DNA from 2 places in the Paenibacillus sp. FSL R7-0204 genome. Region 2 is predicted to be linked to the other one. Evidence: predicted binding sites of a transcription regulator. Region 2 holds the regulator's gene; the other holds the start of a gene.
What was found. The regulator NrdR, encoded in region 2, represses ribonucleotide reductase genes. The targets are predictions, from matches to a motif close to AACACNATATATNGTGTT.

Region 1: the regulator NrdR is predicted to act here: its motif matches at 2,383-2,400, upstream of nrdI (class Ib ribonucleoside-diphosphate reductase assembly flavoprotein NrdI).

Annotation. Positions count from the first base shown of each region.
Region 1 is NZ_JBBOCA010000001.1:2,022,359-2,027,943, reverse strand. Features, by position in the region: gene MKX42_RS09060 (hypothetical protein) at 390-1,559, opposite strand; gene MKX42_RS09055 (RNA polymerase sigma factor) at 1,556-2,092, opposite strand; gene nrdI (class Ib ribonucleoside-diphosphate reductase assembly flavoprotein NrdI) at 2,489-2,848, shown strand; gene nrdE (class 1b ribonucleoside-diphosphate reductase subunit alpha) at 2,835-4,919, shown strand; gene nrdF (class 1b ribonucleoside-diphosphate reductase subunit beta) at 4,956-5,585, shown strand, end outside.
Region 2 is NZ_JBBOCA010000001.1:5,358,625-5,364,209, forward strand. Features, by position in the region: gene MKX42_RS23570 (GNAT family N-acetyltransferase) at 1-118, shown strand, start outside; gene MKX42_RS23575 (transcriptional regulator) at 385-1,032, shown strand; tRNA gene MKX42_RS23580 (tRNA-Lys) at 1,493-1,565, opposite strand; tRNA gene MKX42_RS23585 (tRNA-Ala) at 1,575-1,650, opposite strand; gene nrdR (transcriptional regulator NrdR) at 1,902-2,378, opposite strand; gene MKX42_RS23595 (alpha/beta-type small acid-soluble spore protein) at 2,544-2,762, shown strand; gene MKX42_RS23600 (lytic transglycosylase domain-containing protein) at 2,864-3,427, opposite strand; gene coaE (dephospho-CoA kinase) at 3,427-4,023, opposite strand; gene ytaF (sporulation membrane protein YtaF) at 4,033-4,734, opposite strand; gene mutM (DNA-formamidopyrimidine glycosylase) at 4,913-5,585, opposite strand, start outside.

The DNA of each region.
Region 1 (5,585 bases), 3.3 Mb from region 2:
AGATTGAAAATACGAAATAAGTGAATACGGCCTCTAAGGCGTGAGATAAATATACTAAAATGACTGGGCCGCACGATGGTACCGGACTGAGATGCGCTTATTCCCCCGAAAAGCAGCATTATATCAGGCTTGCGGACTCCAGTGCTCTTATTCACCGTTACTCACCCGATTAAGACACATTCGTACTACAATAAGGGCCTTGCAGTCCGTAAGCGGGATCAAATGTGCCAAATCGAGAATATAAAGGCTTCACAGTCCGCAAGGGACATAGATAACAGGAAAATTGGAGGACTCCCTGCCTTCATAGGAATTCCTCCAACGACCGAATGGAACATCTCATGATTAGCAAACTATTCCAGCACACATCCTGCACCTATACTATAAGATGATCATTTTTTTATTGAGGAGGCATCAATTTTCACACCGTGTTCCTCATACCACCAGTCGTAGAACCACTGTTCGCCCGTCTTCATATCAACCTCTGTACTCCGCTGCTCTCCGTTAACTTCATAATGGACAATGGTCACATGATCTTTAGAATCAAGGGTAAGCGCTCCATAATGAAGCTTGGAGGGTCTTTCTACATTCTCTGTAGTGATTTCGCCCGAAAGTACCTGAGCATTGCCAGTTGCAATATCATATAGCTTATTATGCTGTGTATAACCGCCTCTTCCATCATCCGTATAGTAAACAACCAAAAACTCTCCTTTTTCGGGATTAACGGCCATAAAAGATTTATAGACTTGATACGTCTCATCTAGGGTTAGTAATTCTCGGGGAACAGAAATCTTACCCTCTCCTGCCTGTCTGACATCCATCACATACAGCTTGGCCCGTGACCTTTTCTCATTCTCTCCAATAGTATAGCTGCTGCTGGAAAATAAAAGATAATCTCCCGCTCCAAACAAACTTCCCAGTGACAAATAAGACTGCGCCCCTCCAGCGTATAAAGGAAAGACATACAACCGCTGTGCTGAATCCTTAGATAGCTGTGCATGCCCTTTTGGAGTCAGATAAAGAGTATACGGCTCTGTATTATGTGTGTATTTAGGCTTGAGATAGTCAACCATCGGCGGAGGAGGCGACCAGACAATTCCAGCAGAGGTCTCAACAGCCATCGCAGCAGCCTTATTGCGGTCTAGTGGAAGAGGCATATAGTACTTAAGACCGCCTAATTCAAACTCTGCCGATATCTCGTACAGGCCCAGTCCTTGCGGAGAAGCCGAAGGAGAAGCCGAAGGCGTCACCACAGCCGCTCCCGAGCTAGGCTTAAAGACCGCTGCCAGCCTCTCTGCCGGATCAAGTCCGGCCCCTGGGCCAAACGGCCACACCAGCGCGCCAAGCAGCAGAATGGCTGCCAGTCCGCCAAAGGCGGCCATACGGCTGAAGCGGCGGCGGCCGCTTGTACGATTAGAGGATTCATGGGCAGCCTCTTCAATCCGCGCCATGAGCTGCGGCGTGAAGCCCGGCTCTGCGAGCGGGTTCCGCCCGGCTTGCTTGTACCAGTCCTTCTCCCCGCTCATCACCTTCACTTGCTCATGCTCTTGTCTTGTCTTCACAGGTCTTCCTCCTTCATCGCTGCTCTCACTTTCATTCTGGCCCGTCCGAGCCTGGATTTGACCGTCCCCTGTGCGATCCCAAGCAGCGCGGACAGTTCAGCGACTGACAGATCCTGCTGGATGTCCAGTACAAGTACCTCTCTGTATTTGTCCGGCAGCTCCATGATGATCTCCCAGATGCGGTTCGCGTACTGATTGCCGATAGCCTCTTGCTCTGCGGACAAGGTGCCGACCTTATCCTGATGGCTGCCCAGCGGAGTGAACCTCCGCCAGAAGCTATTGCGCCGTAAGCTGAATGCGGTGTTGCGGGTAATGGTGAGCAGCCAGGTTTTCAGAGTGGACTGTCCCCGGTACTTGCTCATGCTCTTGTAGGCCTTGAGGAATACCTCCTGGCTGATATCGTTCGCCTGCTCCCGGCTGCGGGTTAAGAAAAAAGCATAATTCCATACATCCGGTCCATAAGTCTCCATCATCTCGCGAAGCGATACCGATGAGGCACAGGTCATGCTATACGTTAGTTCTTTACTCTGCATCTTCTCTCCCCTCTCACCTAATAAGACTCCTACGGACAGAAACGGTTCCCTGTTTATGTATATATTTAATTAAAACGCTGCCAAAATTCACAGCCCCTTCCCCTTCTCCAAATGCCCGATTCGGACCATTCCACGGCACAGCAAAATGCTTAAAAAAAATACTAATTAATTATAAGAGAATAGAATGCAGGCGGGGCGTGGGATTGGCGATTTAGAGAGGCATTTTGGGCGGCTGTGAGGGCTTGTTCACCGCTTGACTTTTCAATATATGGTATATAAAATGATTAAGCATTACTAAATATAGTGTATATAAGAGCTAAGCCCATAAATCTAGTAAAACCGCTATTCTTTATTTGTCAAGTAGAATGGGCTACATGTTATAGGAGGTTAGGAGCCATGTTGATTGCTTACGATTCCAAGACCGGCAACGTTAGAAGATTCATTAATAAACTGAAGCTTCCGGCGGTTCAAATCGAAGAGCATATGACGATCGACGAGCCTTACGTGCTTGTTACATACACTACCGGATTTGGACAGATTCCAGAGAAGGTGTCAACATTCCTTGAACGAAACCATTCCAGGCTCAAGGGCATCGCCGCGAGCGGCAACAAAAACTGGGGCGAGCTATACGCGCACAGCGCAGACTTAATTGCACAGCGTTACAACGTACCGGTGGTCGGCAAGTTTGAATTGTCGGGAACCTTCGGGGACGTACAGCGCATAAAACAGGAGGTGGACCGGGTTGCGGCATATTGAATTGAACAACATGTTGATGAAGAGAGACGAAAGCGGCTTTTTCCAATTGGATAAGGACCAGGAGGCAGTAGCCGAGTTCATGCAGGATGTGGAGCGGCGCAGCCTGACCTTCACAGATACCAAAGCCAAGATTGATTATATGATCGCCAATGACTACTACGAGGACCTGTATGACCGTTACTCTGCTGCTGAGATGGAGGATGTCTACCGGATCGCCCATGAATATAATTTCCGCTTCCCTTCCTATATGGCGGCTTCCAAGTTCTATACCGACTATGCCGTCAAAAGCAATGACCGTAAGCAGTATCTGGAGCATTATCCGGACCGCGTAGCGGTAGTGGCTCTGCACCTGGGACGGGGCAACGTAGAGACTGCCCGCACACTGGCCCGCTCGATGATGGAACAGCGCCTGCAGCCGGCTACACCAACCTTCCTCAATGCCGGTAAAAGCCGCCGCGGCGAGATGGTCTCCTGCTTCCTGCTGGAGATGGACGATTCGCTCAATTCGATCAACTATGTGCTGAACACCTGCATGCAGCTGTCAAAAATCGGGGGCGGTGTTGCCGTCAATCTGTCCAAGCTGCGCTCGCGCGGCGAGACGATTAAGGGTGTCGAGGATGCGGCCAAAGGCATCATGCCTGTCCTGAAGCTCATGGAAGACGGCTTCTCCTATGCGGACCAAATGGGCCAGCGTAAAGGTTCGGGCGCGGCTTATTATAATATTTTTGGCTGGGATGTACTGGAGTTCCTGGACAGCAAGAAGATTAACGCCGACGAACGGACACGCCTGAAGACGTTGTCTATCGGCCTGATCGTGCCTAACCGCTTCTACAAGCTCGCACAGGATAATCAGCCGCTGCATGTGTTCGCTCCTTACACGGTCTATCAGGCGTACGGTACGCACCTGGATGACATGGATCTGGACGTCATGTATGACACCCTCCTTGCTGATCCGCGCGTGAAGAAAAGAATCGCCATGAGCGCACGCGACATGCTGACCAAGATCGCCATGATCCAGCTTGAATCGGGCTATCCATATATTATGAACAAAAGCAATGCCAACGCTGCTCACGCCTTGCGGGGTGTGGGTCAGATTAAGATGTCTAACCTGTGCACTGAGATTTTCCAATTGCAGGAGACTTCGGAGATTAACGACTACGGACAGCAGGACGAGATCCGCCGCGATATCAGCTGCAACCTGGCTTCCCTCAACATCGTGAACGTGATGGAGCACGGTAAGATCCGTGAATCCGTACATGAGGGCATGCTGGCACTGACGGCTGTCAGCGATATGACAACTGTCTCCAACGCTCCAGGCGTGGCTAAGGCGAACAAGGAAATGCACTCCGTGGGTCTGGGTGTAATGAACCTGCATGGTTATTTTGCCAAGAACAAGGTGGCTTATGAGAGTGAGCAGGCCCGTGATTTCGCACGCACCTTCTTCATGACGATGAACTATCATTCGATTGAGAAAAGCATGGAAATTGCCGCCGAGACAGGCGAAACCTTCTATGGATTCGAGCAGTCCGACTACGCCAGCGGCGTATATTTCGACCGTTATCTGACTACAGACTACCGTCCGGTTACGGCAAAAGCGCAGGAGCTGTTCGGGGGAATCTATATTCCTACTACAGAGGATTGGAAAGAGCTGCGTGACAAGGTGATGAAGCACGGCCTGTACCATGCCTACCGTCTGGCGATTGCACCGACTGCGAGCATCTCGTACATCCAGAATGCTACCTCCAGCGTCATGCCGATTGTAGAGCAGATCGAGACCCGCACGTATGCCAACTCGACCACCTATTACCCGATGCCTTACCTGCGTCCGGACAATGTGTTCTATTATAAATCCGCCTACCAGATGGACCAGTTCAAGGTCATTGATCTGATTGCCGAGATTCAGCCTCATATCGATCAGGGTATCTCAACAGTTCTGCATGTGAACAGTGATGTCACCACCCGTGAGCTGGCCCGTTCTTACCTGTATGCGGCGCACAAAGGGCTGAAATCCCTGTACTACACCCGGACCAACAAATTGTCTGTCGAGGAATGCCTGGCCTGCTCCATCTAAGAGGGGCACAGGTACAGAAAGGGAGAATATACGATTATGAGCGCAATTCAAGCCGTGAACTGGAACCGTCCCGACGACGATTTCTCGCTGATGTTCTGGAATCAGAATATTATGCAGTTCTGGACCGATGACGAAATACCACTATCTGATGACAAAATGTCCTGGCTCACGCTAAGTGAGATCGAGAAGGACTCTTATATGAAGGTGCTGGGCGGATTGACCCTGCTGGATACGATTCAGGGCGGCGTAGGCATGCCGCAGATTATGGAGCATGTAGACGGCTTGCAGCGCAAGGCGGTCCTCGGCTTCATGGGCATGATGGAGCAGATTCATGCGAAGTCGTACAGCAGCATTTTCACCACCCTGGCTTCGACTGAGGAGATCGACGGGATTTTCCGCTGGGTGGAGGACAACACGTTCCTGCAGTTCAAGGCCCAGACGATCTCGGAGTATTATCAAAAGATTGAGACGAAGAAAGACCTCTATCTGGCGATGTCCGCGTCGGTCCTGCTGGAAAGCTACCTGTTCTACAGCGGCTTCTTCTACCCGCTCTATCTGGCCGGACAGGGCAAAATGACCTGCAGCGGCGAGATCATCGACCTGATCCTGCGCGATGAGAGCATCCACGGCGTCTATGTCGGCGTGCTGGCCCAGGAAATTTTCGAG
Region 2 (5,585 bases):
ACATAACGCAGGTGTACATACAGCAACCTTGAGAGCAAGCCACGAAGCCAATGCGCTTTATATAAAGCTTGGATTTAAGCCTTATTTTCAAACCATAGTTATGTCTTATGAAGAATAGAACGCCTTTTTCCCCATCGCCACTTACGCATCCATTTCTTACCGAATATTTCACTGAGAATAACAGAAGTAATCAGGATTACAAAAAAGAAGCCTCTTATTGATTCCTGGATTTGTAGCGCTATAATAAGAAACATAGGTTGTGAAGCACACGCCGCTTTTAATGCTCTGCCCTTCCAAGTTAGATTCTTGGAGAAGGTTGAGTATTGAGGCGGCTTTTTTGCGGGAAAAATAAACACTCAGTTGAGTGTACGAGGAGGAGTACGGATGCCGCGATTTGAGCAGCAGTACGAGGAATGGTTAGATAGCAATCTGAAGAATGAGAGCAGCCACAGGCGAAAGGAGCTGCTCGGCAAAGGATTAGGCCACGGAACAGTTGAATTTCTCCGCAAAGTATGGTTTCCGGCAATCGCTAATTTCGATCATTTGTTTCCAGAATGGGAAGTGCGCGATTTCAATAACGGGTACCGCTATCTGGACTTGGCTTATATGCCTGGAGATGCAAAAGGCGGGATTGAGATTCAAGGATATGGACCTCACGCCAGAGATCTGGATGTCAGACGATTCAAGGATTTATGCCGCCGGCATTGCTTACTGTCCCTTGATAGTTGGACTTTTCTTCCTATCGCTTATCCTTCAATTATCGAAGAACCCAAGCAATGTCAGCAATTGGTGTTGTCTTTTATCGGCAAATTCATTGCGACGGATGTTTCTTCCACATTAACTTGGCTGGAAGCGGAGACCCTTCGTTACGCAAGACGTCTGCTCAGAGCATTCACACCTTTGGAGCTTGCTAAGCATCTCAAGGTAACGGATAGACACTCCAGACGAATTCTGCATCATTTGGTTGAACAGCAGTTACTGGATGTTGCTGGAGGACAGCAGCGTTATCGAACATATCAGCTTAGAGTTTAACGTGTGTTTAGGCGCATGAATTATAAAGCTGATGTGGCAAAAACACTTGAATTCCGTGGCTGTGAGCGTGAGAAGTAGAGGTATCAATCAGCTGTAACGGACCGAGGAGCGCCTATTTCTACAAAAAGCACAATTTTACCAAGCTTACGGACTCAGATGGCGCTATTACTAGATTTCATCTCATATATGGATGGTGAAGAAGCAATAAGCGCGATACGGTCCGTTAGCCCTTTTAATTATGCTGAATAGAGAACATAAGGGCTGTGGGGTCCGTAGCAATCCTTTAGACACATTTAGAACCGAAGGATACCGACGGAAACCATATTTCGCAGTTGGGGTTCGGGGTCCGGGGGGGGCGCGGCTCGAGAATGGACCTCAAACCCTTGCGGTTCCCCCACTTAGTCATCCGCATCCCCTGAAACAGCAAAAAAGAACGGCATCTCTGCCGTTCTTCATGTGATGGACTCTCAGGGGCTCGAACCCTGGACAAATAGATTAAGAGTCTACTGCTCTACCAACTGAGCTAAGAGTCCGTATGAAATTGGTGGAGCCAAGGGGGATCGAACCCCTGACCTCATCGCTGCCAGCGATGCGCTCTCCCAGCTGAGCTATGGCCCCATGTTTTTACAATTTAACCAATTTAGAATTACATTATGTATTCTAAAATCTGATCTGAGCGATAAGCTCAAGCCGCTTATTCATCAATGTGTTTCGTAGGCGACTTCTATATAATACAGAAATCTGCTTTCAGTGTCAACACTTTTTCGAAATTAATTTTGATACAAGATGCTCCACCCGGGAACTGACCTCTCAACCTCAAGGCCAGCCCCTGTACTCCAATCGAACCCTTCTCTCCTAAGCAGCGAAGCTTACAGCCCGTCCAGCTCCTCCGTGTTCTTGGAGAGCAGTCCCTTCAGTTCCTTCATGAACATGTTAATGTCCTTGAACTGGCGGTACACGGATGCGAAGCGGACGTAGGCTACTTCGTCGACAGGATAGAGCTGCTCCATGACCAGCTCGCCGATCTGGCGGCTCTCGATCTCGGCGAGGGCGATGCCGCGCAGGCTTTTCTCCACCTCGGATACCATGACCTCCAGGCGCTCTACAGGGACCGGACGCTTCTCGCAGGCACGGATCAGACCGCGGAGAATTTTGTCACGGCTGAACTCTTCACGGCTGCCGTCTTTTTTGATCACAATCAGGGGGGTCTCTTCAATCATCTCGAAGGTGGTGAAACGGCGGCTGCACAGCTCGCATTCCCGCCTGCGGCGAATGGACTTATTCTCATTGGCCGGTCGCGAGTCCAGGACTTTGGTATTGGTGTGGTCGCAGTAAGGGCATTTCATAAGCTTCTTCACTTCCTCATCATTAGAATGGGTTGGCCCGGCCCCTTGATACACAAGGGCTATGCGGGCATCATTTAATTTCCAGAAAACACCGTTTATTTGTTGTTATGAATCTGACATGTCCGGCGCATAATACAGTTACCAACCGATAGGAGGTGAACAGCAATGAGCCAAAATAACAACTCCAATAACCTGGTAGCTCCAAACTCACGCGGTGCCTTGGAACAACTGAAATATGAAGTTGCCCAGGAACTAGGTATCACCCTCTCCCCAGACGGATACCAAGGCAATAAAACTTCTTACGAAAACGGTTCGATCGGTGGTTACATCACTAAACGTCTTGTAACCCTGGCTGAACAGCAATTGGCAGGTCAGTACAAATAATAACCTGTTAAGCGCGACATAAGCTTGCCTAAGAAGTATCGAACGGCCTCCGGCCGTTTGATGCTTCTTTTTACATAACAGCAGCAGAAGTAATAAGCACCCTAGAACTCACTGTAGAGCTCGGTGTATTGATCATAATAATAAATCACACGCTGCACGTAGTGACGCGTCTCACCGAACGGAATGTCCTTCACAGAGGCTTCTGTCCCGTCCCACTGCCCTTCATCCAGCCAGCTCTGCACCTTGCCGGGTCCGGCATTATAGGCGGCGATGACCGCTATACGGTTGCCGTCGAACTGCTTGGACAGCGTAGACAAATACCAGGTGCCCAGTTCAATATTGGATGAGGGCTCTTCCTTCAGCCGCTCCAGCGACACGTCGGGGAGCTTGGCCTTTTCGAGCGCCCACTTAGCGGTATCCGGCATAAGCTGCATGAGTCCCAGCGCGCCTTTTTTGGATTCGCGTCCGGTCTTATAATTGGTCTCCACACGGATAATGGATGCCACCAGGAACGGGTCCATCTCATACGTCCGGCTGTGCTGGCGGATCTCTGCTTTATAATGAATAGGATAAAACCATGACATCCAGTTGGAGCCGAGAAACAGGATCGCGGTGAAGCCGATAAACAGCAGCAGCAGGACTCTTTTTTTGCGCAGCCACTTCATCATATCAGGCCCAGCCTGTCCCACAGCCGGGCAACCTGAAGCTCTGCAGACTCCGGATCACCGCTATTGTCGATCACATAATTCGCTTTCCTGCGCTTCAGTTCAATATCCATCTGCGACCTCAGCCGGTCCTCAGCCTGTTCCAGCTTCATTCCGCTGCGCTCCATGAGGCGGGCTAACTGAACCCTTCTCGGAACATAGACCACAATAATCTGCTCAAACAAGGAATCCAGCTCTGATTCGTAGAGCAGCGGAATGTCGACAATGACCAGCCGCTGCGGATTCTCCTGCTCAAGCGCATACATTCTGTCCTTGATCTCCTTGCGGATTGCTGGATGGGTCAGGTTATTCAATGTCTTGAGCCCCTCCGGGTCCCGGAAGACAATCTCGCCAAGCCCCGCCCGGTCCAGCGAGCCGTCAGGCAACAGGATGCGGTCTCCAAAAGCCTCCACCGCTGCCGCCAGCACCGGATGTCCGGGGAGCATCACCTCTCTGGCGATGACATCGGCGTCCACCAGTGCAGCTCCCTTGCGGACAAACAGCGCAGACACGGTGCTTTTTCCCGAAGCTATGCCTCCGGTTAAGCCTATAATCATGTACTCACCTCATAATAACTTCATTATACCCATTACAATTAATAATATCGCGGGCAGCGCAGCCGCATGCTTCATCCAGTAGCTGCCGGATAATCGTAGTCCCGTCTTCATCCCCAGCAGCAGAAAGGTTCCGCTGAATACAGCGATCATCAGCGAGGTGGACCACGGGCTGAATCCGAGCAGTGCCGCGCCGAGACCGGCCCCGAAGGCATCCAGCGATAACGCGATCCCCAGAATCATAGCTTCCATGGAGGAAATACTCCCCGAGGCATCCATATCAGCGGAAGACGGCGTGCGGAGAATCTGTATCACCACGCCCAGATGGCGAAGCTCCAGAGAGAATACAGCCGGCTTCAGCTCTGTCTCAGCACTCTGTGCGGCAGCAGCCGTCTCCAGCATGGTCTCCTGCCTTGACGCAGTCTCTTCCTGCTCCTTTTCCTTCTGCGTCAGCATCTGGAACAGGGACCAGCAGCCCATTAAGACGAGAATAACCGCTCCGACACTGGAAGCGGCATTCGGCGAGACTACCTTGGCCAGCAGCACGCCGACCTGCATAGAACCATAAATGACGACCCCTGAACAGAGCGAAATAATGATAATGGAGAGCAAGGGGATTTTCATTTTACGCAGTCCATATGTAATGCCTACACCAAATCCATCCAGACTAAGCGCAAACGCAAGCAACAGCAAAGACAACAATGGGCTCAGCACCCGCAATCCCTCCCGTGAAGAACCGGAGCCGGAGCTCCGTTTCGCCGTAATCAGCAATCTTCACACATTATATGGGCGGGACGGGCAGTAAGTGCCTGCCTTTATACAGAACGGTTATACCTCAGGTGTAACTAGCCCGGAAACGGGCGGTAAATGCAGCGCTGACTCTAAATAAAAATTACAGAATCACTACAGGTACGGGCTGGCAGGTAGGACAATAATGCGTTCCCCGTCCGCCGACCACGCTCTTCTCAATCAGCGTGCCGCAGTTGGCACACGGCTGATCCTTGCGTCCGTAGATCTTGTGCTGATCCTGATAGCTCCCGCTCTCCCCCTGGCCGTTGACATACGACTTCACGGAGGAGCCTCCGGCATTCACCGCTTCCGTCAGTGTTGCGACAATAGCATGGTGCAGTCTGGCCAGCTGATCCTCCGAGAGGGACTTCGCGGTCTCCTCCGGGTGGATGCCTGCACGATGCAGGGACTCATCTACATAAATATTGCCGATACCTACTATATATTCCTGATTGAGCAGCAGCGGCTTGATCTTGGTGCTCCGCTTCGCGACAATCTCTTTGAACCGCTCCAGCGTGAAATCGGCATCCAGCGGCTCCTGCCCCAGCTTGTTCAGCGGCTTCAGCTGCAGATCCTCTCCCGGCTGGAACAGATGCATCGTCCCGAATTGGCGCACATCCGTATAACGCAGCTCAGTCCCGTCCGTGAAATGGAAAATAACATGCGTATGCTTGTCCAGCAGCTCGCCCTCACGGTACACGCCGTAACGGCCCTCCATCCGCAGATGGGAGACCATCACCAGCCCGTCAAAGACGAACCGCAGGAACTTGCCTCTT